4 regions of the Citricoccus sp. SGAir0253 genome follow, and region 4 is predicted to be linked to each of the others. Evidence: riboswitches for the same ligand, from Rfam matches in the RefSeq annotation. Region 4 holds a riboswitch; each other region holds the start of a gene.
What was found. Region 4 has a riboswitch for glycine ahead of cycA (D-serine/D-alanine/glycine transporter). Riboswitches for the same ligand answer to the same signal wherever they lie in the genome.

Region 1 (7,270 bases), 1.3 Mb from region 4:
TTGATCGCCTTGGCGGCGGCGATGGCGTTGCGCTCGATGCAGGGGATCTGCACGAGCCCGCCGATGGGGTCGCAGGTCAGGCCGAGGTTGTGCTCCATGGCGATCTCGGCGGCGTTCTCCACCTGCTCGGGGGACCCGCCGAGGATCTCGGCGAGTCCCGCGGCGGCCATCGAGGAGGCCGAGCCGACCTCGCCCTGGCAGCCGACCTCGGCGCCGGAGATGGAGGCCTGCTCCTTGTAGAGCACCCCGACGGCGGCGGCGGCCAGCAGGAACCGGCAGACGGTGTCCTCCAGGACCCGGCGGTGCGCCTCGGCGCCCTCGAGGGCGGCGTCCAGCACGGCGGGGGAGTAGTGGGTCGCGTAGAACAGCACGGCCGGGATGATGCCGGCCGCCCCGTTGGTGGGAGCCGTGACGACGCGACCGCCGGAGGCGTTCTCCTCGTTCACGGCCAGGGCCACGAGGTTGACCCACTCCTGCCAGAACCGCGGATCGCGGTCCGGGTCCTCGGAGCGCAGCCGCGCGTGCCAGTCCGGCGCGCGGCGGGCCACGTCCAGCCCGCCCGGCAGGGTGCCGGTGCGGCGCAGGCTCATGTCCTTGCACTCCTCCATGACGCTCCACAGGTGCAGCAGCCCCCGGCGGATCTCCTCCTCGTCGCGCGAGGCGAGCTCGTTGGCGAGCATCACCTCGCTGATGCCCTTGCCGGTGGACCGGCAGTGCTCGAGCAGCTCGCGCGCCGTGGTGAAGGGGTGCGGCAGCGGGGCCTCCTCGGCCGGGCCGGCCTGGCCGGCGTCCTCCTCGCCCTCCTGGACGATGAAACCGCCGCCCACGGAGAACCAGGTCTCGTCCGCCAGGACGGCACCGTCCGCGGCCAGGGCCTGGAAGCGCATGCCGTTGGTGTGCCGGTCCAGGACGGTCAGCGGGTGCTGGACCATGTCCTCGACCGTGAACGGCAGGTCCTTCCCGGCCCCGAGGGCCGAGCAGAGGGCCAGCGTCCCGGTCGAGGCGATCGAGGCGAGGCGCTCCTCCACCTGGTCCGGGAGCACGACCTCGGGGTCGTAGCCCTCGAGGCCGAGCAGGATCGCGGTGAAGGTGCCGTGGCCGCGGCCGGTCGCGGCGAGCGAACCGTAGACGTCCACCCGCAGTCCCTCCGTGCGCTCCAGCAGCCCGCCCTCGGCGAGGGTCTGGGCGAAACGGCGGGCGGCCCGCATCGGTCCCACGGTGTGGGAGCTGGAGGGACCGATGCCGACGGTGAAGAGGTCGAAGACACTGATGGCCATGCTGCGACTCCTTACAGTCCGGGCGCCAGGGGCGCCAGTTCCGGGTACAGGGGGTGGGTGGTGGCCAGGGCGGTGACGCGGTCGCGCAGTCCGGCCAGGACGGTGTCGGGGACCTCGGTGCCGTTGGCGGCGGCGGTGGCCCCGGCGACCAGGGTGGCGGCGATGATCTCGGCGACCTCGGTGAAGGCGGCCTCGCCGAACCCGCGGGTGGCCAGGGCCGGGGTGCCGATCCGCAGCCCGGAGGTGACCATCGGCGGGCGCGGGTCGAACGGGACCGCGTTGCGGTTGATGGTGATCTCCACCTGCGCCAGCAGGTCCTCGCCCTGCCGGCCGTCCAGGGACGAGTCGCGCAGGTCCACCAGCACCAGGTGCACGTCGGTGCCCCCGGTCAGCACGGTGATCCCGTGCCCGGCCACGTCCTCAGCGGTGAGCCGCTCGGCCAGGATCCGCGCCCCGGCCAGGGTCCGGGCCTGCCGGTCGGCGAACGCCTGGCCGGCGGCGATCCGGAACGCGACCGCCTTGCCGGCGATCACGTGCTCCAGCGGCCCGCCCTGCTGGCCGGGGAACACCGCGGAGTTGACCTTCTTGGCGATCTCGGCGTCGTTGGTCAGGATGATCCCCCCGCGCGGGCCGGCCAGGGTCTTGTGCGTGGTGGAGGTCACCACGTGGGCGTGCGGGACCGGGTTCGGGTGCAGCCCGGTGGCCACCAGCCCGGCGAAGTGGGCCATGTCCACCATCAGGTACGCCCCGACCTCGTCGGCGATCGCCCGGAACGCGGCGAAGTCCAGCTGGCGGGGGTAGGCCGACCAGCCGGCCACGATCAGCTTGGGCCGGTGCGCCCGGGCCAGGGCGGCGACCTGGTCCATGTCCACCCGGTGGGTGGCCTCGTCCACCCCGTAGGCGACGATGTCGTAGAGCCGGCCGGAGAAGTTCAGGCGCATCCCGTGGGTCAGGTGCCCGCCGTGGGCCAGGTCCAGGCCCAGCACCGTGTCCCCGGGACGGATCAGCGCGTGCATCACCGAGGCGTTGGCCTGGGCCCCGGAGTGCGGCTGGACGTTGGCGAAGCCCGCCCCGAACAGGGCCTTGGCCCGCTCGATCGCGATCGTCTCGATCGCGTCCACGTGCTCGCACCCGCCGTAGTACCGCTTGCCCGGGTAGCCCTCGGCGTACTTGTTCGTCAGCACCGAGCCCTGGGCGGCCATCACCGCCGCGGCCGTGTGGTTCTCCGAGGCGATCATCTCCAGGCCCGAACGCTGCCGGTCCAGCTCGGCATCGATCAGCCCGGCCACCTCCGGATCCAGCTCCCCCAGCGACCGCGTCAACTCCGCCGGAACGGCGGTCATCTCCTGGTCGAGGACGCTCATGCCAGCTCACCGCCGTTGGCCTCGGCGTACTCCGCGGCGGACAGCAGCGGGCCCTCCTCGGACACCTCCACGGTGAACAGCCAGCCGGCGCCGTACGGGTCCTCGTTGACCAGGGCCGGGTTGTCCACGACCTGGTCGTTGACCTCCACCACCGTGCCGGTGACGGGGGTGAACAGCTCGGAGACGGACTTGGTGGACTCGATCTCGCCGCAGGTCTCGCCGGCGGTGACGGTGGAGCCGGCCTCGGGCAGGTCCACGTAGACGACGTCGCCGAGCGCGTCGGCGGCCACCTGGCTGATGCCGACGCGCGCCGGCGAGGCGCCGTCGATCCACTCGTGCTCGGCGGAATAGCGCAGTGCGGACAGGACAGTGCTCATGGGTGTTCCTCTCGGACGTGACGGTGAGGCTGGATCTGGAAGGGTTCAGGACACCGGGGCGCCGGCGCACGACCCGGACCCGCGGACCACGCAGCCCCCGGGACCCGGGGCGGAGCACGGCGCGGCGGACCCCGTCAGGGGCCGGGGCGCGCGGGCGGTCCACGGGCGGAGGGAGGTGATGGTCATCGGGGGAACTCCAGGTCTCTGCGCGGTCGCCCGCGGCGTCTGTGGTTCCTCCCCGATCTGTTGCGTGGCCTGAGAGTTTTCGTCCCTCCCGGAGGGGAGGGGGTTGCTCCGTCGGCGAGCCCGGAGTGACTCCGCGCTACTTTCCAGATGTGCCTCTGTGCGGCGGTACGGTTGCCTGAGAGTTTCCCGGGGAGGAATTGCTCCTTCGGCGCCCGACCAGTGCTGCTGGACGGGACTCTCCCGCCGCACGTCAACGGCCCTGCAGCCTGTGACTGCCCTCACAGCGTAGTCGCTCCCGCGCCTCCCGATCAACCGCGTCGCGTGCCACGGGCCCTCGGCGGGACACCATGGCGGCCCTCGACGCCGCTCCGGCGGCGGCCGGTCGCCCACCTCCCGGCGCCCCCCGGCGCCCGCCGTCACCGGCCGGCAGCACCGTCCCAGCGGCTGGCCCGCAGGGACGCGAGGCGGTCCGGCGCGCCCGCCAGGGCGGCGGCGTAGCCGTCCAGGGGCGCCTCGAGATGACGTACTGAGACGCGGTCCGCCGCGTAGCCGGTCGCCCGCGCCTTGAACAGCGCCTCCGACCGCGCCCACGCGGCAGCGCCGGCCGGGTCCTCCAGGTCGGCTGCGCGCTGGACGTCCACCCCCACGGGGCTGCCGGGGTCCAGGGCGACCACGACGAGCAGGCCGGAGTGGGACACGGAGACGTGCGGCACCGGGGGGGTCGGTCCGGCGCCGAGGATCCGTGGCGCGCCGTGGGGCCGGCCGCACTCGGGGCAGGTGCGGTCCACCGCCACCTCGGCGGGGGACTGGCCCAGGTGTTCGGCGACCGCCACGCGCAGCAGCGCCGCGGCGACGAGGGAGCGGGCCCGGTCCGCCGGGCGGTCGAGGGACTCGATCCGCCGGCGCTCGAGCGGGCTCAGGACGGGCAGCAGGCCGGCGTGCGCGGCGGTGAGCAGAGCCCACCGGATCTCCACCGTCATATTTACCTCGTGATTGCCTGGGCTATTTGGGGCAGGTTAGCCTAACCTATGTGACCCTGACCGCCGGGTCGACGCCATCCCCGGTGCTCGACCGTCCCACTCGTCCCTCGCTCGCGCCGCTCGCCGACCCCGTCCACGCCGACCGCCCGGCGGTGGTGTCCGCCTCCGGCCGGGCGATGTCCCACGCCGAGCTGGGCGCGGCCGTCGCCGGCCTCGCGGCGCGGCTGCCGGACGCGGCCGAGGGCCGCCGGCTCGTCCACCTGCCGCTGGGCCGGGACCTGCTGGGCGTGCTGTCCTACCTGGCCACCCTCGAGGCCGGCCACGTGGCGCTCGTGACGGCCGGCGAGGACCGGGCCTCCGCCGTGCTCGAGCGCTACGCCCCGGACGTCACGGCCACGGGGGATCCGGTGCGCCCCTTCGAGGTGCTGCAGGCGGCCCCGCGGCACCTGCTGCACCCGGACCTCGCGCTGCTGCTGAGCACCTCCGGGAGCACGGGCTCGCCGAAGCTCGTGCGGCTGTCCCATGCCAACCTGCACCACAACGCCGCCGCGATCGCCCAGGCCCTGGCGCTCACCGCCGAGGACCGGGCCATCACCTCGTTGCCGCTGCACTACACCTTCGGCCTCTCGGTGCTGCACTCCCACCTCGTGGCCGGCGCCTCCGTGGTGCTGCACGAGGGATCGGTGCTGGACGAGGACTTCTGGTCGGCGGTCGACGGGCTCGGCGTCACCACCCTGGCCGTCGTGCCGCACCTCGTGGAGCTGATGGAGACCACCGGTGCGCTGGACCGGCCGCACCCCTCGCTGCGCCTCGTGGCCCAGGCCGGCGGCCGGATGGGCCCGGAACGGGTGCTCCGCACGGCGACGCTGGGCGAGCGCCACGGCTGGGGGCTGTCCGTGATGTACGGCCAGACCGAGGCCACCGCCCGGATCTGCGTGCTGGACCCCGCCCTGGTCGCAGCGCACCCCGACTCGGTGGGCCGGCCGGTCGCGGACACGACCCTGCACCTGGACACGACCGTCCCCGAGGCCGCCGAGGGGGCCGGGGAGGTGGTGGTCCGCGGGCCGGGCGTCATGATGGGCTACGCCGAGCACCCGGACGACCTCGCCCTGGGCGCCATGCTGGACGAACTGCGCACGGGCGACCTGGGGGGCATCGGCCCCGACGGCCTGCTCCGGCTGGTCGGCCGGCGCTCCGGCTTCACCAAGGTCATGGGCGTGCGGATCGACGTCGGCACGGTCGAGGACCGGCTGGACACGGCCGGGTACCGCGCGTGCGTGGGCGGGGACGGCAGCCGGCTCACCGTGGCCGTCGAGCCCGTGGCCGGGCGAGCGGACCGCGAGGTGTCCACCGAGGTGCGCCGGCTCGCCGGCACCGCCTCCGGGCTCGGCCCGGCGGCCGTCGCCGTCGCCGTCGCGCCCCTGCCCCGGCTGCCCAACGGCAAGGTGGACCGCCCCGCCAGCGCGGCCCTGGTGCGCTCCGTCGCGGAGCAGGCCACGGCGCCCGACGCCGGCCCGCGCACCGCGGCCCCGGCCGCACCGGGACCCCGGGGGACGGCTCCGGAACAGGACCGCGCGCCGGCTGCCGGCGAGCACGCCGGCGAGGCGGCCGACGCCACCGCGCCCCTGGACGCGCGCACGCGCCTGGCCGCCGGCGTCGCCGCGGCCGTCTCCTCGGTCCTCGTGCTCGACGCCGCCGACCTGGACCGGACGTTCGTGCAGCACGGTGGGGACTCCCTGAGCCACGTGCAGGCCTCGGCCCGGCTGGAGCGGCTCCTCGGGCCCCTGCCGCGCGACTGGCACCACCGTCCGCTGTCCGACCTCGTGGAGCTCGGCCTGGAGCGCGGCCGTGCCGCCGGCCCTGACCGTGGGGCACCGGCTGGGCGTGCCGCGGTCGGGGGCGCCGCCCCCACCGCCCCGGGGCGCGGGGACCGCCCGGGTCGCCAGGGGACGCGCCGTGCCCCGGGACGCCCGTGGCGGGACCGCGCCCGCGCGGCGCTGGCCTGGCGCGGCGTGGAGACTTCCGTGGTACTGCGCGCTGTCGCCGTGGTGGCGATCTGCGGCTCGCACGCCGACCTCATCGACCTCATGGGCGGGGCCCACGTGCTGATGGCCGTGGCCGGGTTCAACACCGCCCGCTTCGGGCTGTCCGTGCCCACGGTGGCCGGCCGGTGGCGTTCCACCGCGCGCATCGCGATCGGCGTGGCCGTGCCCGCCATGCTGATCGCCGCCGTCGGCATGCTGACCACGGGCCGCTACGGGTGGTCGAACATCATGCTGAGCCACTGGATCACCGGGGACACCACCGAGGGGTCCACGGCCAACGAGTACTGGTTCATCGACGCCCTGCTGGCCTCGGTGCTCGTGCTCGTGGCGGTGCTCTCGGTCCCCGCGGTGTCCCGGGCCTGGCGGCGGGACCCGTGGCGGGTGGCCGCGTGGTTCACGGCCGCCGCACTCGTGCCCCGGTTCCTCGTCCTGTCCCTCACGGACAGCCACATGGCCCAGTCGATCATGCCGACCACGCTGTGGCTCGTGGGGGTCGGGGCGGCCGCCGCGTGGGCGGACAGCACGCGGCGCCGGTGGATCACCGCCGGGCTCGCCGTGGTCGGCGGGGCATGGTTCTTCCCCGACCAGCCGGGCCGCGAGTTGGCGATCCTCGTCGGCCTGCTGGTCCTGGTCTGGGTGCCGCGGCTGCGCGTCCCGGCGCTCGCCCTGCCGCTCGTGGGGGTGCTGGCCGCAGCCTCGCTGTACGTCTACCTCGTCCAGTTCATGGTGCTGTCCTCCTTCGAGGACGACGTCGTCGAGACGGTCGCCGCCCTGGCCACCGGCTGCCTCGTGTGGTGGCTCGCCGACCGGCCGATGCGGCGGCTGCAGGGCCTCGTCCCCGCACCGCAGCCCTGACCGCCCCCGGCGCCCTCCCGGACCCCGACCCCACCCCCTCGACCATCCCGGATCTCGACCACCGACACGAAGGACCCCCATGCCGACCACGACCCGCTCCCTGCTCGCCCTCGCCCTGGCCCTGCCGCTGGCCCTGACCGCGTGCGGCGGCGGAGCCGGGGAACCGGCGGGCGGAGGGACCTCCGC
Region 2 (7,270 bases), 730 kb from region 4:
CGTGGTCCTGGGCCTGCCGCGCGGCGGGGTGCCGGTCGCGGAGGTGGTGGCCCGCGAACTCGGTGCCCCGCTGGACGTCATCATGGTGCGCAAGCTGGGCGTGCCGGCCTATCCGGAGCTCGCGATGGGCGCGATCGGCGAGCACGGGGTGCGCCTGACGGACGAGGGCACCATCCGGCACTTCGCCGTCACCGCCGAGCAGTTGCGCCTCGTGGAGCAGCAGGAGCACGCCACCCTGGAGCGGCGCGCCGGGACCTTCCGCGCCGGCCGGGAACCGCTGGACCTCCGGGGGAAGACGGCGGTGATCATCGACGACGGCATGGCCACGGGCGCCACGGCGCGCGTGGCGTGCCGGGTGGCCCGGCAGCTGGGGGCGGCCCACGTGGTGCTGGCCCTGCCGGTGGCCTCGCGCACGACGGTCGACACGATGCTCATGAGCCGGGAGGCGGACGAGATCGAGGTGCTGGCCACCCCGCGCCGCTTCCGGGCCGTGGGGGAGCACTACCGCGACTTCTCCGCCGTGGACGACGCCCGGGTGGCCGCCATCCTCGGTGCGGGCCGTGGCCCCTCCCCGGGCGGTCCGGCGGGGGGCGTCGGCCCGGAGGGGTCCGCGGGGTCCGAGGGGAGCGGCTGAGCCGTGCGCATCGTCGTCTCCCAGAACATGACCCTGGACGGCCGGGTCGAGATGCTCGAGGACTGGTTCGACCCCGCCCGGCAGGACCCCGAGCTCTCCGCGGAGCTGCGCCGCCAGACCGCCCAGGAGGACGTGCTGCTGCTGGGACGGCGGACCTTCGAGGACCTCCGGGGCTACTGGCCGCGGCAGTCCGGGGACACCACCGGGGTGGCCGCGGCCCTGGACGCCGCGGACAAGCGCGTGGTCTCCTCCACCCTCACCGACCCGCGGTGGCGGAACACCACCGTGGTCCCCGGCGACCCGCTCGAGGCCGTGCGAGCACTGCGCCGGGCGCCGGGCCGCGACGTGGTCGTCACCGGCAGCATCCGCCTGGCCCACGCGCTCATCCTCGCGGCCCTCGTGGACGAGTTCCGGATGTTCACGTACCCGGCCTGGCAGGGCCGCGGCCGGTCCTTCTTCCCGGACGGGTTCGACGTGCCGCACCTGCGCCGGGTGGACGGCCGGGTCTTCCCGGGTGGGGTCGTGTACGCGGCCTACCAGCCGGCCGGCCTGGACACCCCCGTGCGTCCGCGGGCGTCCGCCGCCGGTGCCGACGCGGGCGAGGAAACCCTGGCCGGGCTGGGCTCGGAGCAGGAGGACTGAGCCATGGGACGTCTCGTCTACTCGGTCATCGCCTCGCTGGACGGGTTCATCGCCGACGAGGCGGGGGACTTCTCGTGGGCCGAGCCGGACGCCGAGGTGCACCAGTACGCCAACGACGAGCTGGCCGGCGTGGCCGTCCACCTCTACGGCCGCCGCACCTACGAGCTGATGACGGCCTGGGAACACGACACCGAGCTGATCGAGGGCCACCCCGTGACCGCGGAGTTCGCGCGGGTCTGGCAGGAGGCGGACAAGGTGGTCTACTCCTCCACGCTGGACGAGGTGTCCACGCGGCGCACCACGCTGCGGCGGCACTTCGACCCCGCGGTGGTGCGCCGGCTCAAGGAGGAGGCGGACGGGGACCTGCTGATCGGCGGGCCCACCCTGGCCGCCCAGGCGCTGCGCGCCGGCCTCGTGGACGAGGTGAGCCAGGTGCTGCTGCCGATCGTCATCGGCGGCGGGCTGGCGGTGTTCCCCGCGGGACTGCGGATGGACCTCGAGCTGGTCGCGGAACGGCGGTTCGCCGGCGGTGCGGTGGCGCTGCGCCACCGGGTGGAGCGGCTCGCGGCCGGCGCCGAGGCCTGAGCCCGGGCGAAGGCCCTCGCGCGTCCGGCACCGGGAGAATCCCGCGGGCCGGGGGATGCGGACTCGGCGCCGGCCGGACGCCGGTCGGACGCCGGCCGGACGCCGGCCGGGCGCCCGCCGGCGCGCCCGGGGCGACCGATTGGCGGCCAGACCTCCCACGTGGGCCCGGGTGTGGGCACCATGGAGCCATGAGCACACTCGCCGAGACCTGGGACCGACACGCCGACCCGCTGACCGAGGTCGTCAACGCCGTCACCGACTGGGACGCCCCCAGCCCCTGCGAGGGCTGGACGGCCGCCGACGTGCTGGACCACCTCATGCAGACCCACCGCGAGTTCATGCTCCGGCACGGCCGGGAGGTCCCGCTCGTAGCCGGCACCCCGGCGGAGCAGTGGAACGCGCACGCCGCGGCCATGGCCGCCCTGGTGCGGGACGGGGACCTCGTGTCCCGGCCGCTGGAGACGCCGTTCGGGGACTCGACGGTGGGCCAGGTGCTGCTCGACTTCTACGGCATGGACCTCATCGTCCACCGCTGGGACCTGGCGACCTCGCAGGGCGAGGACCACCGCCTCACGGACGAGGAGCTCGCCGAGGTCGATGCCGCCGTGGACGGCTACGGCCAGGCCGCCTACGCCCCCGGCATCTTCAAGGAGGCCGTGCCCGTGGCCCCGGGCGCCTCCCGCCAGGAGCAGGTGCTGGGGCGCACGGGCCGCGCGGTGCGGCGGCGGCGCCCCCAGACCCTCTGAGCCCGGTCCAGGGGCTCAGGCCCCCGGACCGCCCCGCCACTCCGCGGCGAGCAGCCCGTAGACGAGGGTGTCCGTCCACTCGCCCTTGATGAGCCAGTCCTGGCGCAGCAGCCCCTCGCGCCGGAACCCCAGGCGCTCGCAGAGCCGCGCCGAGGCGGTGTTGCGGGCGTCCATCCGCGCCCGCACCCGGTGCATGCCGTAGTGCCCGAACGCGAGGTCCAGCAGGGCTCCCGCCGCCTCCGTGGCCAGCCCGCGGCCGCCCGCGTCCGGGTCGAACACCCAGCTGACCTCGCCGAGGGACAGCGTCCCGTCCACGGCCCACAGGGACAGGTCCCCGACGACGGCGCCCGCCGGCGCCGGCGGGACCGCCGGGGGCACCTCCTCGGCGACGAGGCACACGGCGAACCCGGCGGCCTCGATGTGCAGCCGGCCCGAGCGCAGCGACGCCTCCCGGTGGGCCTTCTCCCCGTCCCACGGGCCGTCCAGCAGGTACCGGGTGGTGTCCTCGCGGCGGTAGTAGCGCAGCAGGGCCGGGGCGTCCGCCTCGCGGACGTAGCGCAGCACGAGTCGCTCGGTGTGCAGGGGCACGGGGGGCGGCGGGGCCGGCGTCGGGCGCGTCACCGGTCCTCCCGATCCCCGGGCCGTGCCCCGGGGGTGGGGAGGCGGCCCGGCGCCGTCCGCACCGGTGCGGGGGAGTCCATGGGATCCCGCCGGGCTCAGCCGCGCACGGCGGCGCGCTCGGCGCGCGCGGGGGTCACGGCGCGCGTGAGCTCCACGAGCCGGTGCAGGACCTTGGCCAGGGAGCGGTCATGGTGGTCGGTCAGGGCCAGCTCGCCGCCCGGGAAGTCCGTGCGCCGCACGAGGTTCACGGAGTCGCCCACCACGTGCATGTTGTACGCGGCGGTGGTGATCCGCCAGGCCTCGTTGGCCCGCACGCCGCCGAGGCCGCCGTAGGCCACGATCGCCAGCGTCTTGTCCATCCACTGGCGCGAGAGCAGGTCGTAGGCGTTCTTGAACGCGCCCGGGATGTTCCGGTTGTACTCGGGGGTGATGAACACGAAGCCGTCGCAGGCCGCGACGGCGTCCCGCCAGCGGTGCACCTCGGCCGGCCCGTCCTCGGCCTGCGCCCAGTCCTCGTCCGTCATCAGGGGCAGGTCGAAGTCCTTGAGGTCCAGCACCTCCCACTCCACCTCCGCGCCGGCGTCCAGCGCGCGGGCCCGGGCGGCCACCCAGTCGCCGACCGATGCGCCCAGGCGCCCCTCGCGAACCGATCCGATGACGATGCCGATCCTCATGACGTGGTCCTCCCGGGTGCCGTGGTGGCGGACGTGGTGGCGGATGTGGTGGCGGGGCCGGTGCCCCGCCACCACACTAGGGGGTGACGCCGCGGCAGCGCGGCCCTGCGGAGAGGACCAGCCCATGAAGATCACCCAGGCCCACCTGCTCGTCGACGACCAGGACGCCGCCAAGAGGTTCTACACCGAGGTGCTCGGTCTCGAGGTGGAGACCGACTACGCCGCCGGGGACTTCCGCTGGCTCTCGCTGCGCGCCCCGGGGCCCGACGGCGGCGCCTCGCTGGTGCTCGGCCGTGCGGAGGGTGCCGCGCGGGCCTACCAGGAGGAGACCCGCGCGGCGGGGAGACCCGCCTTCGCGATGACCCTGACCGGCGGTGCCGAGGAGTTCGAGCAGGTCCGGGCCCGCGGCGCCCGCGTGGTCATGGAGCCGACCCGGCAGCAGTACGGCGGCACGGACGCGCTGGTGGACGACACGGTGGGCAACCTCATCTGCCTGCACCAGGACTGAGCGCCGCACCGGCCCGCCCGGCCGCGCCTCCGGACCGGCTTATACGCCCCCGGCGGCGGATGCGCGAATTCGCCCCCGCGTGTGAGGCGCATTACAGTGTCCTCCCGGAATCAGCCACTGAGCGGTCCGGGAGAGATCCCGCTCCACCCGGATGCGCGACGCCGACGGAGCAAGCCCTCCCCGGGAAACTCACAGGCACCCGTACCGGACCGCTGGGCACCTCTGGAGAGCGCCGCCACACCCACGCGCGGCCACCGACGGGGCAAGCGGGCCGCCCGGCAACGGGCGGAGCGGCGCGAACACTCTCAGGTCCACGGACAGAGCGGGGAGGACACGCAGGGACCGACCGTCCCCCGTCCACCTGAGGAGTACCCATGGAACCCCGCCCCACCGGGCCCGCCACCGGGACCGAGGCCGGCCCGGCCGCCGTCGGGACCGACGCCGGCCCCGCCGCGCCGACCGCCACCCTCGTCCGCGAGGGCCGAGCCGGCGGCACCGCGGCCGGCCCCGCCGCCGACAGTCCCGCCGCGCCGCGCTGGAACCGCTTCGACACGAGCTGGACGATCGGGCTGTTCGGCACTGCCGTGGGCGCCGGCGTGCTGTTCCTGCCGATCAACGCCGGCCTGGGCGGGCTGTGGCCGCTGCTGGTCGCCACGGTGCTGATCTGGCCCATGACCTACCTCTCCCACCGCGCCCTGTCCCGCATGGTGTGCGCCTCCCCGCGCCCGGACCGGGACATCACCGGCGTGGTGGCGGACTACTTCGGCCCGGCCGCCGGCCGCGTGGTCACCGTCCTGTACTTCCTGGCGATCTTCCCGATCGTGCTGATCTACGGCGTGGGCATCACCAACACCGTGGACAGCCTCATGGTGAACCAGCTCGGTCTGGACCCGTGGCCGCGCTGGCTGCTGTCCGGGGTGCTCGTGCTGCTGATGTCCGCCGTGATGGTGGCCGGCCAGCGCGTCATGCTGGTGGTCACCCAGTGGCTCGTCTACCCGCTGATCGCCGTGCTGTTCGCCGTCACCCTGCTGCTGATCCCGTCCTGGTCCCTCGAGGGCTTCGGCGCCGTGCCCGCCGCGGGCGACTTCGGGATGTCCCTGTGGCTGATGATCCCGGTGCTCGTCTTCGCCTTCAACCACTCCCCGGCGATCTCCCAGTTCTCCCTGTCCCTGCGCCGCGAGTACGGCGCGGGCTCGGTGCGGAAGGCCTCCTCCATCCTGCGCGTCACCGCGACCCTGCTGGTGGTCTTCACCATGGGCTTCGTGTGGTCCTGCGTGCTCGCCCTCGGCCCGGAGGGGCTGCAGGAGGCCAAGGACGCCAACCTGCCCGTGCTCTCGCACCTGGCCAACGTCATGGGCCTGCCGGTCATCGCCTGGCTGGGCCCCGCGGTGGCCGTGACCGCGATCGGCTCGTCCTTCTTCGGCCACTGGCTCGGCGCCTTCGAGGGCGCCCAGGGCATCGTGCGCGGCATGGTGGACCCGCAGGCCCGGCGCATCCCCGACCGCGCCCTGCGGATCGGCATCAGCGTGTTCCTCATCGCCAGCACGTGGCTGGCGGGCGTGCTCAACCCGAGCATCCTGGGGCTCATCGAGTCGTTGGCCGGGCCGGTCATCGCCGCCGTGCTCTACCTGATGCCCATGTACGCCATCCGGAAGGTGCCCGCCCTGGCGCCCTTCCGCGGCGCGCTGTCCAACGTGTTCGTGGTGGTCGCCGGAGTGGTGGCCGTGGGCGGGATCCTGCTCGGCCTCGTCGGCTGAGCCGGTCCCCGGCGGGAGGCGCTCGGGCGCGCCCGACGGCGGCGCTCAGCCCTGGAGGGGCCGGAGCTCCACGCGCTGGCCGCACGCCCGCGAGGCGCGGGTGGCGATCTCCCGCGCCTGCTCGGGCCCCGAGGCCTCCACGATCCAGAACCCGCCCATGGACTCCATGGACTTCGCGAGCGGACCCTGGGTGACCCGTGGCTCCTCCCGCCGGCCGTCCACCACGGAGGCCAGCTCCGGGGCGTCCAGCCCGCAGGCGAAGACCCAGGCCCCCTCGGCCTGGAGCTGCTCGTTGAACTCGCCGACGGCCTGGAACGCCGCCTGCATCTCCTCCTCGGATCCGTAGGGGCCCGTGGGCCGCTGCTGGATGCCGGGGGCGTGCCAGACGGAGATCATGAACTGGGGCATGGCGTCCTCCTCGGACGGCTGGGACGGCTGGGACGGCTGGGACGGCTGGGACGGCTGGGGGGTGGGTACTCCGGCGGGGGCCGGGGACTCAGGAGGCGGCGACGGCGGCGACGATGGGCTCCTCGCCGTCCACGAACTCGTACTGGTGGCCGACGGCGTGCTCGGCGGCCAGCACCACGCGGATCGCCTCGGCGACGTTGCCGCGCGAGGTCTCCCGGCGCTCGCCGACCGACTCCGGGCTCGCGAGCCGGATCCGGCCCGTGGGCTCGTCCAGCGTCAGCGCGCCCGGGCCGAGGATGGTCCAGTCCAGCCCGGAGCGGCGCAGGTGCTCGTCCGCGGCAGCCTTGGCCTCGGCGTACGCGTGGAAGGAGTCGTCCTCCGGGATGCCGTGGTCCGGACGGGCGCCCAGGTAGGACACCATGACGTAGCGCCGCACGCCGGCCTGCTCGGCGGCGTCCATGGACCGGATGGCGGCGTCCCGGTCCACCGCGTAGGTGCGCCGCGGGTCGCCCCCGCCGGCCCCGGCCGACCAGACGATCGCGTCCTGGCCGGCGAACGCGCTCGCCAGCTCGTCCTGCGAGGCGGTCTCCACGTCCAGCACGAGCGGGGTGGCGCCCGCGGCCTCCACGTCCCCGGCGTGCTCCGGATTGCGGATCACGGCCGTGACCTCGTGCCCCTCGCGGGCCAGCAGGGGA
Region 3 (7,270 bases), 1.0 Mb from region 4:
CCCGTGGTGGTCCCGGTGCCGGCCTCGCGGGCCGCCAGCAGGGCGTCCCGGCCCACGAAGTCCGTCTCCTTGGACTTCAGCGGCACGGCCATCCCGACGCCGGACTCGCTGGGCAGGTGCCCCAGGTCGAGCTCGTTGCCGTACAGCGGCATGCCGGCCTCCAGGCGCAGCGAGTCGCGGCTGGCCAGCCCGCACGGCAGCAGTTCGACGCCCACGCCGGGCGCGGCGGCCGCGAGGGCGTTCCACACGGACGTGGCGGCGGCGGCCAGCTCCTCGGGGTCGGCGATGGGGCCGACCATCAGCTCGAAGCCGTCCTCGCCGGTGTAGCCGGTGCGTGCCAGCAGGACCCGCACCTCGCCCTCGGCGGTGCGCACCGTGGCCGGGCGCGAGGAGTAGTACTTCACCTCCGGCAGGTCCTCGGCCTCGGCCAGCACGGCGCCGAGCACCCGGGCGGCCTGCGGCCCCTGGACGGCCACCATGGCCGTCTCGGCGGACTCGTTGCCGACCGTGGCGTCGAAGGACCCGGCGCGCTCGGCCAGGGCGGCGGCCACGGCCGGGGCGTTGCCGGCATTGGGCACCACGAGGTACTCCTTCGCCGACTCGTCCGAGCCGTCGTCGAGCCGGTACACGATCAGGTCGTCCAGGATGGTCCCGGACTCGGTGAGGATGAGCGTGTACTTGGCCTTGCCCGGGGCCACGGCGGACACGCGCGCGGTCAGCGCGTAGTCCAGGGCCTCGGCGGCCTGCGGACCGGTGATCCGCACCTCGCCCATGTGGGAGAGGTCGAACAGCCCGGCGGCGGAGCGCACGGCCTTGTGCTCGGCGAGCTCGGAGCCGTACTTCAGCGGCATCTGCCAGCCGCCGAAGTCGGTGAACGTGGCACCGGCCTGCTCGTGGACGGCGTGCAGCGGCGTGTACTGGGTGTCGGTGGTCTGCGTCATGACGGGCTCCTGTCAGTGGGAAACGGAGGAGGAGGACACGAGGTTGTCCGCCACGGAGGTCGCGGACGCCGCCGCGGCCTCGGGGTCGGCCTTCTCGAAGGACTCCACCGGCGGGCAGGAGCAGAACAGGTTGCGGTCGCCCCACGCCCCGTCGATGCGACCGACCGGGGCGAAGTACTTGTCCATCCGCAGGCCCTCCACCGGCCAGGCCGCCTGGGAGCGCGAGTAGCTGCGCTCCCACTCGTCCGCGGTGAGCACGGAGGCGGTGTGGGGGGCGTTGCGGAGGACGGACTCGTCCAGGGTCTCCGGCGTGGTGGCCTCCATCTCGCCGTGGATGGCGATCATGGCCTCGATGAACCGCTCGATCTCGGCCAGGTCCTCGGACTCGGTCGGCTCCACCATGAGGGTGCCCGCCACCGGGAAGGCCAGGGTCGGGGCGTGGAAGCCGTAGTCGATGAGCCGCTTGCAGACGTCCTCGGCGGTCACCCCGGTGCGGGCGGTCAGCTCGCGCAGGTCCAGGATGCACTCGTGCGCCACGAGGCCGGACTTGCCGGTGTAGAGCACCGGGAAGTAGTCGCCGAGCCGCTTGGCCAGGTAGTTGGCGTTCAGCAGCGCGTACCGGGTCGCGTCGGTGAGCCCCTCCGGGCCCATCAGGTGCAGGTAGGCCCACGAGATGGGCATCACGCCGGCCGAGCCGTAGGGAGCCGAGGTGATCGGCGCCTCCGCGCTCGGCAGGAACGGCTTGAGGTGCTCGGCCACGGCCACCGGGCCGACGCCCGGGCCACCGCCGCCGTGCGGGATGCAGAACGTCTTGTGCAGGTTCAGGTGGGACACGTCGCCGCCGAACCGGCCCGGCTGGGCGAGGCCGACCAGGGCGTTGAGGTTGGCGCCGTCGATGTACACCTGGCCGCCGGCGTCGTGCACCTTGCGGCACACCTCGCGCACGTCGGCGTCGTACACGCCGTGCGTGGACGGGTAGGTGATCATGATGGCCGCCACGCGCCCGGCGTTGGCCTCGAGCTTGGCGTCCAGGTCGGCGCTGTCGATGGTGCCGTCCTCGGCGGTCTTGACCACGATGACCTTCAGCCCGGCCAGGACCGCGGAGGCGGCGTTGGTGCCGTGCGCGGAGGCGGGGATGAGGCAGATGTCCCGCTCGCCCTCGCCGTTGCCCAGGTGGTACTGGCGGATGGCCAGCAGGCCGGCGTACTCGCCCTGCGAGCCAGCGTTCGGCTGGATGGAGACCCCGGCGTAGCCGGTGATCTCGGCGAGCTTCTCCTCCAGGTCGTTCAGCAGGTACCGCCAGCCCTCGGTCTGGTGGTCCGGGGCGAACGGGTGGATGGAGCAGAACTCGGGCCACGAGATGGACTCCATCTCGGCGGTGGCGTTGAGCTTCATGGTGCACGAGCCCAGGGGGATCATGGTGCGGTCCAGCGCCAGGTCGTAGCCGGACAGGCGCTTGAGGTAGCGCAGCATCTGGGTCTCGGACCGGTAGGTGTTGAACACCGGGTGGGTCATGTACTCGCTCGAGCGCTGCAGCTCCGCCGGGATGTGCCCGGTGGTGGAGCCGGTGCCCGGGGTGCCGGTGTCCCCGGCCTCGCCGGCGCCGACGCCGGCGGGCAGGGAGTCGGCGGGGGCGCCGAAGGCGGAGAGCACGGCCAGCAGGTCCTGGTCCGTGGTGGTCTCGTCACAGGAGATGCCGACGGTGCCGGCGTCCACGAACCGCAGGTTCACGCCGGCGGCCTCGGCCGCGTTGACCACGGTGCGGGCCAGGCCCGGGACGGAGACCTGCAGGGTGTCGAAGAAGGCGTCCTGGCCCAACTGGAACCCGGCCGAGCGCAGCGCGGCGGCGAGGCGGGAGGCCTGGCGGTGGGCGTGCTCGGCGATCGCGCGGATGCCCTCCGGGCCGTGGTAGACGGCGAACATCGAGGCGGTGATCGCCAGCAGCGCCTGGGCGGTGCAGATGTTGGAGGTGGCCTTCTCGCGGCGGATGTGCTGCTCACGGGTCTGCAGGGCCAGGCGGTAGGCCGGGCGGCCGGCGGCGTCCTGGGACACGCCCACGAGGCGGCCCGGGAGCTGGCGCTCGAGGCCCTTGTGGACGGCCATGTAGGCGGCGTGCGGGCCGCCGAAGAACAGCGGCACGCCGAAGCGCTGGGTGTTGCCGATCGCGATGTCCGCGCCCTGCTCGCCCGGGGGGACGACCAGCGCGAGCGAGAGCAGGTCGGCGGCGATGGCGACCATGCCGCCGCGCTCCTTGGCGGCGGCGATGGCGGGGGCGTGGTCGTGCAGCTTGCCGGAGTCACCGGGCTGCTGCAGCAGGATGCCGCACAGGCCCTTCTCGTCCAGGTCCGCGGAGAGCTCCTCCGGCAGGCCGGCGGAGAGGTCGGCGACGCGCACGTCCAGGCCGACGGCCTGGGCGCGGCCCTCGACCACGGCGCGGGTCTGCGGGTACAGGTCGGCGTCGATCAGGGTGATGCCGTTGCCGTTCTTGCGGTTGCCGCGGTGCATCAGCAGCACGGCCTCGGCGGCGGCGGAGGCCTCGTCCAGCAGGGAGGCGTTGGCGATCTCCAGGCCGGTGAGGTCGGCGACCATGGTCTGGAAGTTCAGCAGGGCCTCGAGGCGGCCCTGGGAGATCTCCGGCTGGTACGGGGTGTAGGCGGTGTACCAGGCCGGGTTCTCCAGCACCTTGCGCAGCACGACCGGCGGCGTGACGGTGTCGAAGAAGCCCTGGCCGAGCATCTGGGTCTTGACCACGTTGCGGTTGGCGATGGAGCGCAGCTCCTCCAGGACGGCCGCCTCGGTCATGGCCTCGGGGAGGTCCAGGGGCTCCTGCTGGCGGATGTCCGCCGGCACGGCGGCGTCCACGAGGGCCTCGAGCGAGTCGTAGCCGAGGTAGGACAGCATCTCCTCGGCGTCCGAGGCACGGGGGCCGATGTGGCGGCTGGTGAACGGCGCGGAGGCCGCGTCCCGCGGCTCGTGGCGCGGGCCCGCGGTGGGCGCGGCGATCGGGCTGACGATGGCATTCATGGGGTTCTCCTCCAGAGCACAGGGGGCACGGACCGGTCCCTCCCCGCTCTGTCATGAACCTGAGAGATTCCGCCCGCATCTGGAGGATGCGGGCTTGCACCGTCGGTGGCCGTGGCAAAGGGAGCCGGGCACTTTTCAGAGACGCCGTTCCCATCGCGGTACGGGGGCCTGAGAGATTCTCGGGGAGAACTTGCTCCTTCGGCGGCCGGACCGCGGTCCCGGGCGGCGTGCCCGGGGTCCTCGGCGCCGGCACTCTCCCGCGCTGGGCGTGTGGCGTGCATCCCATTCTGGCACAGCCGGGGCGATGTCGCCTCTCCCTGTTGCGGCCGGGGACGGACGGCTCAGAAGACGGGCAGCCCGCCGGTGACCCCCACCACCGTGCCGGAGACGAAGCTCGCCTCGGCCGGACTGGCGAGGAACACGTAGGCCCCGGCGAGCTCCGCCGGCTGGCCGATCCGGCCCAGCGGGGTGTCGGCGCCCATGTGGGAGACCGCTTCCGGGGTCTTGGTGGCCGGCTGCAGCGGGGTCCAGACCGGGCCGGGGGCCACCGCGTTGACCCGGATGCCCCTCGGCCCGAGTTCGCCGGCGAGGTTCGCCGTGACGTTGTTCAGGGCCGCCTTGGTGGCCGCGTAGTCGATCATCGTCTCGGAGGGCTGGTAGGCCTGCACCGACGTCGTGTTGATGACGCAGTCCCCCGCCCCCAGGTGCGGCACGCACGCCCGGGTGAGCCACAGCGTGCCGTAGAGGTTGGTGCGCACGGCCCGCTCGAGGTCCTCCGTCCGCAGCCCCTCGATCCCGGGCTCGCCGCGCGCCCAGTGGTACCCGGCGTTGTTGACGAGGATGTTCAGCCCGCCGAGGCCGGCCACGGCCTCCGCGGCGATCCGCTCGCACTCGCGCTCGTCGCGCAGGTCCCCGGGCACGGTCACCGCGGTGCGCCCCGCCTTGTCGATCCACCCGACCACGTCCTGGGCGTCCTCCTCCTCCTCGGGGAGGTAGGTGATGGCCACGTCCGCGCCCTCCCGGGCGAAGGCGATCGCCACCGCCCGGCCGATGCCGGAGTCACCGCCCGAGATGAGGGCCTTCAGCCCCTCGAGCCGGCCCCGGCCGACCCAGCTGGACTCCCCGTGGTCCGGCACGGGGTCCATCGCCGCGGTCAGCCCCGGCGGCTCCTGCTGCTGGGGCGGCATGGTGCCGTCCCGTCCCGCCATCGACTGCGCGTGCCGGGCCACCTGCGGTTCCTCGTGGTGGGTCATCGCCGCTCCCTCCGTCGTCGTCCGCGGGGCCGGCGCGCCGCCGCCCCTCCCCTGGCACCCTAGGCCGCGGGGCCACCGCCCGGAACACCTGTGCCCCCGCCCACCTCACCCGCTGTTCCAGAGCGGGTCCCCGGGTGCGAGAGTAGGGGCATGCCCGTCTTCGAACGCCGCGCCCTGCTCCCCCACCGCCGCTCGGACGTCTTCGCCTGGTTCACCCGCCCCGGCGCGCTAGTCCGCCTCACCCCGCCGTTCGCCGGCAGCGTCCGGCAGGAGCCGGACGGGATCGACGTCGGCTCGGTCGCCCGGCTCGGCATCGGCGTCCCCGGCTCGCTGGGCCTGGGACTGGAGTCCGCGGCCGGGCTGGCCCGCACCGTCCTGCCCGTGCGGCTGCCCGCGTGGCTCTCCCCGGAGGTGCCCTGGACGGCCCGGCACACCGCCCTCGAGCCGGACCGCATGTTCCGGGACGAGATGGCCTCCGGCCCGCTGCGCTCGTGGGTGCACACCCACTCCTTCGAGGACGCGGCCCCGGGCGAGGCGGACGCCCCGGACGGCTCCCCGGGCTGCCTCATGGTGGACCACGTCGAGTACGAGCTGCCCGGCACCTCGCTCCTGGACCGGGCCGGCCGGCTGGGCGTGCGCACCGGCCGGTGGACCCGGGAGCAGTTCGAGGCCGAACTCGACCGCCAGTTCGCCTACCGGCACGAGCAGCTGCGCGCCGACCTGGACTTCCACGCCGCGCACGCCGCCGGGGACGGGGCGGGCCGGTCCCTGACGATCGCCATGTCCGGGGCCAGCGGCCTGATCGGGAGCCAGCTCGCGGCCCTGCTCGGCGGCGGCGGCCACCGGGTCGTCCCGCTCGTGCGGCCCGGCCGCACCCCCACCACGCCCCGCGGCATGGGGATCACGTGGGACCCGGCCGCCGGGGTCCTGGACCCGGAGCAGCTGCGCCGGGCCGACGTCGTCGTGAACCTCTCCGGGGAGACCATCGGCGGGCGGATGACCGAGGCCCACCGGGCCGAGGTGCTGCGGTCCCGGCAGGCGTCCACGTCCCTGCTGGCGCGCACGCTCGCGGACCTCGCGGCGGACGGCCGGCGGCGCGCGCTCGTCAGCGCCTCCGGGATCGGCTACTACGGGGCCGACGCCGGCGCCGGCCCCGACGGCGAGGGGCTGCGGGAGACCGACCCGGCCGGGACCGACTTCCTGGCCGACGTGTGCCGGCAGTGGGAGGGCGCGACGGCGCCCGCCGCCGAGTCGGGGGTGCGCACGGCCATGATCCGCACCGGACTGGTGCAGACCCCGGCCGGCGGGATCCTGCAGCAGGTCCTGCCCCTGTTCGTCGTCGGCGCGGGCGGCCCGCTGGGCACCGGCGGCCCGCTCGGCGGCCAGGACCGGGACCCGTGGCAGAGCTGGATCTCGATCGACGACATCGTGGGCCTGTACGCCCACGCCGTGCTCACCGAGGCCGTGGAGGGTCCGCTCAACGCGGTGGCCCCCGCCCCGCTGCGCGCCCGGGAGTACGCCGAGACCCTGGGCCGCGTCCTGCACCGCCCCGCGGCGCTGCCGCTGCCGCGCGTGGCCCCGCAACTCGTCCTCGGCGCCGAGGGCAACCGGCTGCTCGTCGAGGCGGACCAGCGGGTCCGCGCCGACCGGGCGCTCGCCGCCGGGTACCGCTTCCGGCACCCGGAGCTCGAGGACGCCCTGCGGCACGTGCTGGGGCGTTGAGGCCGGCCGGACACGGGCAGCGGGGCCGGCGCGCGCCTCGCGGAGGTGGGTCCTCGACCGCGGTCCGCGGCCTCGGCGAGACTGGTGGCGTGAGCGAGCACACCGCCGGCCCGGCCGTCCCCACCGTCCCCCTGCCTCCCGTGCCGGACGCGGACTGGTCGCGCGTGCTGTGCATCGCGCCCCACCCGGACGACCTGGAGTACGGCACCTCCGCCGCCGTCGCCACCTGGGTCCGCGGCGGCACGGAGGTCACCTACCTGCTGATGACCTCGGGCGAGGCCGGGATGGCCGAGCCGCCGGACGTCGTCGGGCCCCTGCGGATGGCCGAGC
Region 4 (7,270 bases):
GCCTGGGCCAGCAGGGCCTCCCGCCAGCCGCCCGTGAGGCCGGGGCGGTCGAGGTACTTCGGGTGCAGGGTCCACAGGCGCATGGTCCCATCATCGCGCGCCTGCGCCGGTGGGCGCCGGACGGGACGCACCGGTGGGTGCCGGGCCGGAGAGGCCGACGGGCGCCGGACCGGAGAGGCCGACGGGCGCCGGACCGGAAACGCCGACGGGTGCCGGACCGGATGGTCCGACGCCCGTCGGGTCGGGAGGGGGTGGCCTCCGCCGGGGTCAGCGGGTGGGGGTGGGCTGGCCGGTGGTGGCGTGGCGTTGCTGGTACTCCCGGGCCACCTTGGCGTCGTGGGCGGCGCGCAGGGCCTGGTGCTCGGGGTTGCGGCGCAGCACGAGGTAGCCGGCGCCGAGGGCGAGGAACCAGGCCGGGGTGGACAGCAGGGCGGCCAGGGTGTCGGGCTGGGTGGTCAGGGCCCAGACGACGAATCCGAAGAAGCCGAGGACCACGTAGGGCATGAAGGACCCGCCGGGCATCTTGAACGCGCTGGCCGCGTGCAGGTGGGGGCGGCGGTGCCGGTAGACGAGGTAGCTGACCAGGATGATGGACCACACGAACATGAAGCACAGCGCGGAGATGGTGGTGACCAGGGTGAAGGCCTCGGCGACCCCGCCCTCGGCGTAGAGCAGGGCGACCCCGGCCAGCAGGAACATGCAGGAGAACAGCAGGGCGTTGCGCGGCACCTGCCGGGAGGACAGGCGGGCGAAGCGCTGGGGGGCGTCGCCCTCCTGGGCCAGGCCGTAGATCATCCGGGAGGTGGAGTAGATCCCGGAGTTCGCCGAGGAGGTCGCGGAGGTGAGCACGATGAAGTTGACCACCCCGGCGGCCCCGGCGAGCCCGGCCAGGGCGAACATGCCCACGAAGGGGGACTCCTCGGCGCTGTAGGCGGTCCAGGGCTTGACGGCCATCAGCACGACCAGGGCGCCGACGTAGAACAGCAGGATGCGCACCGGGATGGAGTTGATCGCCCGGGGCAGGGTCTTCTCGGGGTCCTTGGCCTCGGCGGCGGTGGTGCCGACCAGCTCGATGCCCACGAAGGCGAACACGGCGATCTGGAACCCGGCCACGAAGCCCATGAACCCGGTGGGGAACATCCCGCCCTCGGTCCACAGGTTGGCGAACGCCGCCCGGGTGCCGTCGGACTCGAAGCCGGTGATGATCATCACCAGGCCCACCACGATCAGGGCCAGGATGGCCACGATCTTGACCAGGGCGAACCAGAACTCGGTCTCGCCGAAGGCCTTGACCGAGGGCAGGTTCAGCCCCACCAGCAGCACGATGCACACCACCGCGGGGATCCACAGGGGCAGCTCGGCCCACCAGAAGGACACGTAGTGGGCGATGGCGACCACGTCGGCGATGCCGGTGACGACCCAGCAGAACCAGTAGGTCCAGCCGGTGAAGAACCCGGCCCAGGGGCCCAGGATGTCCGCGGCGAAGTCCGCGAAGCTCTTGTACTCGGTGTTGCTCAGCAGCAGCTCGCCCATGGCGCGCATGACGAAGAACAGCATGAACCCGATGATCATGTAGACGAAGATCACCGAGGGCCCGGCCACCGAGATGGTCTTGCCCGAGCCCATGAACAGGCCGGTGCCGATGGCCCCGCCGATCGCGATCAGCTGGATGTGGCGGTTGGACAGCGCCCGCTCCAGGTGCGGGGACTGCGGGGTCTCACTCGCAGGACGTGCTTGGGTAGTGGTCATCGAGGAACTCCAGGGGTTGCGCGGTGTCCGCGTCGTCGGTGGGTTCCTCCCCCTCTGTTGCACGGCCTGAGAGTTTTCGCCCCACCCGGACCCGGGGGAACCTGCTCCGTCGGCGAGCACGGGCGAGACCGCGCTACTTTCCAGAGATGCCTCGGTGCGGCGGTACGGGGACCTGAGAGTTTCCCGGGGAGGAAATTGCTCCTACGGTGCCCGACCGGATGACGGACGGGACTCTCCCGCCGCACGTCAACGGCTATTTCGTTGTGACAGCCATCACATCCTAGGGGCAATGAATGAGGAATGCAACGATTTCCTGCGCAGTGCCCCGCCGCGCGGCCGACGGCCGGGCCCTCCCGCCCGGTGGCGGCCCAATGGAAGGTGGGCCTCCGCCCGGACGCCGACCGGCCGGGTGGACTATGATGGACGCACATCTGGAACGACAGGGGAGCGCCTCACGGCGCTGAGAGTGCGCGCAGCGCAGACCCTCGAACCTGCCCCGGCTAGCACCGGCGAAGGAAGTCGAGTTCTCCGGTGGACCGCGGGGCGGGCATCCCGCACGGCCCAGGCCGTGCCGTGCCGGCCTCCCGGGTACACCCCCCTCCTTGGATCCTTGAGGAGGACGACCATGGGCCCCGCCCACCACACCCACCCCACCGACCGGTCCGCCCGGACCGGCACCGCCGCCGCCGGCCGGCGGCCCGTCCCCACGCGCCGCAACTGGCGCGTGGTGGACATCGTCGTGGCCGCCGTCATCGCCGTGGCCAGCGGCGTCATCTTCTGGGCCTGGAACCTGGCCTACGCCGGGATCGGCGGCCTGTTCTTCGCCTTCCCGCCCTCGGCCGGGCTCGTGGCCGGCATGTGGCTGTTCCCGGCCGTGCTCGGCGGTCTCGTCATCCGCCGGCCCGGCGCGGCCCTGTTCACCGAGCTGGTGGCCGCGGCCGTCTCCGCCCTGCTGGGCTCCCAGTGGGGCCTGACCGTGCTGGCCTCCGGGCTGGTCCAGGGCCTCGGCGCCGAGCTGGTGCTGCTGGCCTTCCTGTACCGCCGCTTCACCCTGCCCGTGGCGCTGCTCGCCGGCCTGGCCACGGGCGTGTTCGGCGGCGTCAACGACGCCTTCGTCCAGAACTGGTTCCCCGAGTACACCCTCGAGTGGAAGTGGATCTACGTCGCCTGCGTGGGCGTCTCCGGGCTGGTCATCGCGGGCCTGCTGTCCTGGCTCGCCACCCGGGCCCTCGCGGCCACCGGGGCGCTGTCCGCCCTGGCCTCCCGCGGGGCGCACCGGGAACCGGTGGCCTGATCCGTGCCCGAGGCAGTGCAGTCGCCGCCCGCGTCCCGGCGCCGGGCCCCGACGCCGGCCCCGCCCCTGGGGGACTCGCAGCTGCAGGGCTCGGCCGGCTCCCGGCCGGGCGCCGTCCGGGAGGGACGCGCGCCGGCCCGACCGGCGGGCGGCGCCACCATCACGGCCTCCGGCTGGGGCTGGCGGCACGCCGGCCGGGAGCGCGCCGCCGTCGCCGGCCTGGACCTCGTGGTGCCGGCCGGCCAGCGGGTGCTGCTGGCGGGGCCCTCCGGGGCCGGCAAGTCCACCCTCCTGTACGCCCTGGCCGGAGTGCTGGACCCCGCGGACGAGTCCGAGGAGACCGGCCGGCTGCTGCTGGACGGGGTGCCCACGCACGCGCTGCGGGGCCGCGCCGGGCTCGTGCAGCAGGACCCGGAGACGCAGGTCATCCTCTCCCGCGTGGGGGACGACGTGGCGTTCGGGGCCGAGAACCTGTGCGTGCCCCGGGAGGAGACGTGGGCGCGCGTGCGCCGCGCGCTGGACGCCGTGGGGCTCGGCGAGGCCGAGGGCATCTCGCTGTCCCGGGACACCGCCCGGCTCTCCGGCGGGCAGAAGCAGCGGATGGCGCTGGCCGGGATCCTGGCCATGCGCCCGCCGCTCGTGCTGCTCGACGAGCCGACCGCGAACCTGGACCCCGCCGGGGTGCTCGAGGTCCGCGACGCCGTGCTCGCCGTGGTCGAGGCCACGGGGGCCACGCTCGTGGTCGTGGAGCACCGGCTGGGCACGTGGGCCGAGCACGTGGACCGGTTGCTCGTCCTCGAGCCCGGCGGCGGGATCAGCCACGACGGGACCCCCGCGGAGCTGCTCGGCCCGGGCGCCGTGCGCGAGGAGCTGGCGGCCGCCGGCGTCTGGGTCCCGGGCGTGGTCCCCCAGCCGGTCCCCGCCCCGCCCTCCGCCATCGAGCGGTCGAATCCGCCCCGCCGAAGCCCCGTTCCGGGCCCGGACCGGGGCGGAATCGACCTGCAGGTGCCCGGTGGGGGGCTGCTGGCGGCGCGGGGACTGGCCGTGTCCCGCGAACCGGTGCGCCCGGGATGGCGACGCCGGCTCGGCCCGCCGCCCGTCCCGGTCCAGCGAGACCTGGACCTCACCGTGGGACCCGGGGAGGCCGTCGTCGTGACGGGGCCGAACGGGGCCGGGAAGTCCACCCTGCTGCTCACCCTCGCCGGGCTGCTGCCGGCCCACGGCGGCACCCTGCGCGCCGGGCCGGCGCTCAAGGGCGCCGACGGGGACCGGCTGCCGGACGACCCGGGCCGCTGGCGCGCCGCGGACCTGGTCAGCCGGATCGGCACGGTCTTCCAGGAGCCCGAGCACCAGTTCGTGGCCACCACTGTGCGGGAGGAGTTGGTGTTCGGCCCGCGGCACGCCCGCGACCCGCGGACCCGCCAGCGGCTGTTCACGGACGAGGAGGCCGCGGCCCGCGCCGACGAGCTGCTCGCGGTGCTGGGCCTGTCCGCCCTCGCCGACGTCAACCCCTTCACCCTCTCCGGCGGGGAGAAACGGCGGCTGTCCGTGGCCACCGTGCTGGCCGCCGGCCCGCGCCTCGTCTTCCTCGACGAGCCGACGTTCGGCCAGGACGCCGTCACGTGGGCCGTGCTCACCGGGCTGCTGCGGCGGCTCGTGGCCGAGGGCCGCTCCGTGGTGGCCGTGACGCACGACGCCGACTTCGCCGCCGCGCTCGGCGCCCGGGTGGTGGAGCTGTCATGACGGCGGCCGCCCCCTCCCGGCCGGTGGCCGTGTCCGTGTTCGAGCGGGCCAACCCGCTCGCCAAGCTGCTGGCCCTGCTGCCCGTCACCGTGGTGCTCGTGGCCTCGATGGACTGGGTGTCCTCGGGCATCGTGCTCCTCGCCGCGGTGGCGCTGCTGCCGCTGTCCGGGATCCGCACCGGGGAGTTCCTGCGCCGGGCGTGGCTGCTCGTGGCGGCGGCCCTCGCCTCCGCCTGGGGCACCGCCCTCGTGGGGGAGGACTCCGGGCGGGTGCTGCTGGCCGCCGGGCCGCTGGACGTCACGGAGGGCTCCGTGCTCGCCGGGGCCGCCACGGGACTGCGCATCCTCGCCGTCGCGCTGCCCGGGGTCATGGTGTTCATCACCACCGACCCCACCGACCTGGCGGACGCGCTCGCCCAGCGCCTGCGTCTGCCCGCCCGGTTCGTCCTCGGCTCGCTCGCGGCCTTCCGCATGCTCGCGGTGCTCACGGACGAGTGGCGCACCCTGGGCCAGGCCCGGCGCGCGCGCGGCGTGGGCACCGGCGGGAACCCCGTCCGCCGGACCGCGTCCTGGCTCGGCCAGGCGTTCGGCCTGCTGGTCCAGGCCATCCGCCGGGCCACCCGGCTGGCGGTGACCATGGAGGCGCGCGGCTTCGGGGCCGGGGAGCGCACGTGGGCGCGCGAGTCCCGGTTCACGCCCCTGGACGGCGCGGTGGTGGCCGCCGGGTTCGCCCTCGCCGCGCTGGCCGCCGGGCTGGCCCTGGGCACCGGGGCGTGGAACCTCGTGTGGTCCTGACCCGGCCCGGGGCCGCTCAGCCGAGCGGGCCGTGCTGCCCGGGGGCCAGGTCCTCGGCGAGGAACGCCGTGAGCCGGTCGGTGAGCTCGGCGTCCACGCCGAGCGCCACCCCGTCCAGGCTCTTCACGGGTGCCACCCCGCGCACGGAGGACACGAGCCAGACCCCGTCCGCGTCGAGCAGGTCGGAGGGGACCAGCGGTCCGTAGCCGAGGTCCCAGCCGGCCGCCTGGGCGGCGGCGAAGATGGTGCCCTGGCTGGTGCCCGGCAGGATGCCGGAGCTGCGCAGCGGGGTGACCAGCTCCACGGTGGTGCCGCGGCCGCCCGCGGCCGGCACGCGCCGGGCCATCAGCACGGTGGAGGTGGGCCCCTCCAGGACCTTGCCGTCGGCGGACACGAAGATCACGTCGTCCGCGCCCTGGGCCGCCGCGTGGCGCATGGCGGCCATGTTCACCGCGTAGCTCAGCGTCTTGGCACCCAGCAGCAGCCACGGGGCGCGCTCGGCGGCGGCCGAGTCGAAGCCGCGGTCCAGCAGGAGCACGTCCAGCCCCTCCCGCCGGGTGGCGGCCAGGCCGGGGGAGACAGGGGAGACCAGCACCCAGTACGTCCCGGTGAGCCCCGCGGCGTCCGCGGCCCCCGGTCCGCCCGCGGTCGCGCCCGGCGCGGCCGCCGCCCCGGACCGGGCCGCGGCCGGGGAGGTGTGGTCCGTCAGCTCGCCGTCCGAACCGGTGTCCGCGGTGCCGTGCACGTAGTGGCCCCCGCCCGGGGCGCCCTCGGGACCGCGCGTGGCCACGAGCTTCACGACGGCGTCCCGGCCCGGGTTGCCGGCGGCGTAGGCCTCGAGCCCGGCCAGGGCGGCGCGCCGCCACGTGGAACCGGAGGGCACCGGCAGTTCCAGGGCCTCGGCCGAGGCCGCGAGCCGCTCCAGGTGCGAGTCCTCCTTGCGGATCCGGTGCCCGGACGGACCGGCGACGGCGGTCATGGTCTCGAAGATCCCGTCACCGCGGGTCAGGCCCTGGTCCGTGACGAGGACGGCCGGCTGCCGCGGATCGGCCACCCGGATCGCCGGTCCGGCGGGGGAGGGCTCGAGGAACACGACGACGGAGCCGCCGGCGGCGGGGACGAAGGGGCCGCCGGGGGTGGCGCGGGAGGCTGCGGGTGCTTTCGTCATGCCGCCAGCCTACGCACCCCTCCGGCGCCGCCGCGCACGCGGCGCGGGGCAGGTGCGCCCCCGCCCCGCGCCGGTCGTGCCCCGCCCCGGTCGTGCCCCGCCCCGGTCGTGCCCCGCCCCGGTCGTGCCCCGCCCCGGCCGCGCTCAGGCCCGGGCGGGCTCGGGCTCGGCCCGGTGGCGACCGGTGCCGCCGACCCCGCCGGCCCCCGCGCCGTACCCCGAGCCGGAGCCCGCCGCGGGACCGGACCGGCCGTCGTCGGGCCCGTGGCCGTGGTCCCGCTCGAGGGCGGCGCCCTCCACGTCCACGTTGGGCAGGATCCGGTCCAGCCAGCGCGGCAGCCACCACGCGGCCTCGCCGACGAGGTGCATGAGCGCGGGCATCAGCAGCAGGCGCACGAGCAGGGCGTCCAGCAGCACGCCGAAGGCCAGGCCAAAGCCGATCGGCCGGATCATGGCGGACTCGGCGAAGACGAAGCCGCCGAACACGGAGATCATGATGATCGCCGCGGCCGCGACCACGGA

Region 1: linked by a shared signal. The riboswitch ahead of gcvH (glycine cleavage system protein GcvH) and the one ahead of cycA (D-serine/D-alanine/glycine transporter) in region 4 are both predicted to bind glycine.
Region 2: linked by a shared signal. The riboswitch ahead of E7744_RS14210 (HAAAP family serine/threonine permease) and the one ahead of cycA (D-serine/D-alanine/glycine transporter) in region 4 are both predicted to bind glycine.
Region 3: linked by a shared signal. The riboswitch ahead of gcvP (aminomethyl-transferring glycine dehydrogenase) and the one ahead of cycA (D-serine/D-alanine/glycine transporter) in region 4 are both predicted to bind glycine.

Annotation. Positions count from the first base shown of each region.
Region 1 covers NZ_CP039424.1:1,970,134-1,977,403, reverse strand. Annotated here, with positions in the region: gene E7744_RS08735 (L-serine ammonia-lyase) at 1-1,277, opposite strand, end outside; gene glyA (serine hydroxymethyltransferase) at 1,289-2,641, opposite strand; gene gcvH (glycine cleavage system protein GcvH) at 2,638-3,018, opposite strand; glycine riboswitch at 3,358-3,457, opposite strand; gene E7744_RS08720 (4'-phosphopantetheinyl transferase superfamily protein) at 3,621-4,184, opposite strand; gene E7744_RS08715 (AMP-binding protein) at 4,235-7,084, shown strand; gene E7744_RS08710 (extracellular solute-binding protein) at 7,164-7,270, shown strand, end outside.
Region 2 covers NZ_CP039424.1:3,248,174-3,255,443, reverse strand. Annotated here, with positions in the region: gene E7744_RS16530 (phosphoribosyltransferase) at 1-634, shown strand, start outside; gene E7744_RS14240 (dihydrofolate reductase family protein) at 638-1,276, shown strand; gene E7744_RS14235 (dihydrofolate reductase family protein) at 1,280-1,861, shown strand; gene E7744_RS14230 (maleylpyruvate isomerase N-terminal domain-containing protein) at 2,050-2,607, shown strand; gene E7744_RS14225 (GNAT family N-acetyltransferase) at 2,623-3,228, opposite strand; gene E7744_RS14220 (NADPH-dependent FMN reductase) at 3,324-3,902, opposite strand; gene E7744_RS14215 (VOC family protein) at 4,027-4,410, shown strand; glycine riboswitch at 4,528-4,627, shown strand; gene E7744_RS14210 (HAAAP family serine/threonine permease) at 4,785-6,167, shown strand; gene E7744_RS14205 (YciI family protein) at 6,213-6,575, opposite strand; gene E7744_RS14200 (SDR family oxidoreductase) at 6,664-7,270, opposite strand, start outside.
Region 3 covers NZ_CP039424.1:2,951,255-2,958,524, forward strand. Annotated here, with positions in the region: gene gcvT (glycine cleavage system aminomethyltransferase GcvT) at 1-941, opposite strand, end outside; gene gcvP (aminomethyl-transferring glycine dehydrogenase) at 954-3,965, opposite strand; glycine riboswitch at 4,112-4,235, opposite strand; gene E7744_RS12905 (SDR family oxidoreductase) at 4,307-5,218, opposite strand; gene E7744_RS12910 (TIGR01777 family oxidoreductase) at 5,369-6,940, shown strand; gene E7744_RS12915 (PIG-L deacetylase family protein) at 7,030-7,270, shown strand, end outside.
Region 4 covers NZ_CP039424.1:652,303-659,572, forward strand. Annotated here, with positions in the region: gene E7744_RS02965 (pyrimidine dimer DNA glycosylase/endonuclease V) at 1-83, opposite strand, end outside; gene cycA (D-serine/D-alanine/glycine transporter) at 268-1,749, opposite strand; glycine riboswitch at 1,900-1,998, opposite strand; TPP riboswitch at 2,181-2,284, shown strand; gene E7744_RS02975 (ECF transporter S component) at 2,375-3,043, shown strand; gene E7744_RS02980 (ABC transporter ATP-binding protein) at 3,203-4,786, shown strand; gene E7744_RS02985 (energy-coupling factor transporter transmembrane protein EcfT) at 4,783-5,580, shown strand; gene E7744_RS02990 (aminotransferase class IV) at 5,597-6,748, opposite strand; gene E7744_RS02995 (MMPL family transporter) at 6,893-7,270, opposite strand, start outside.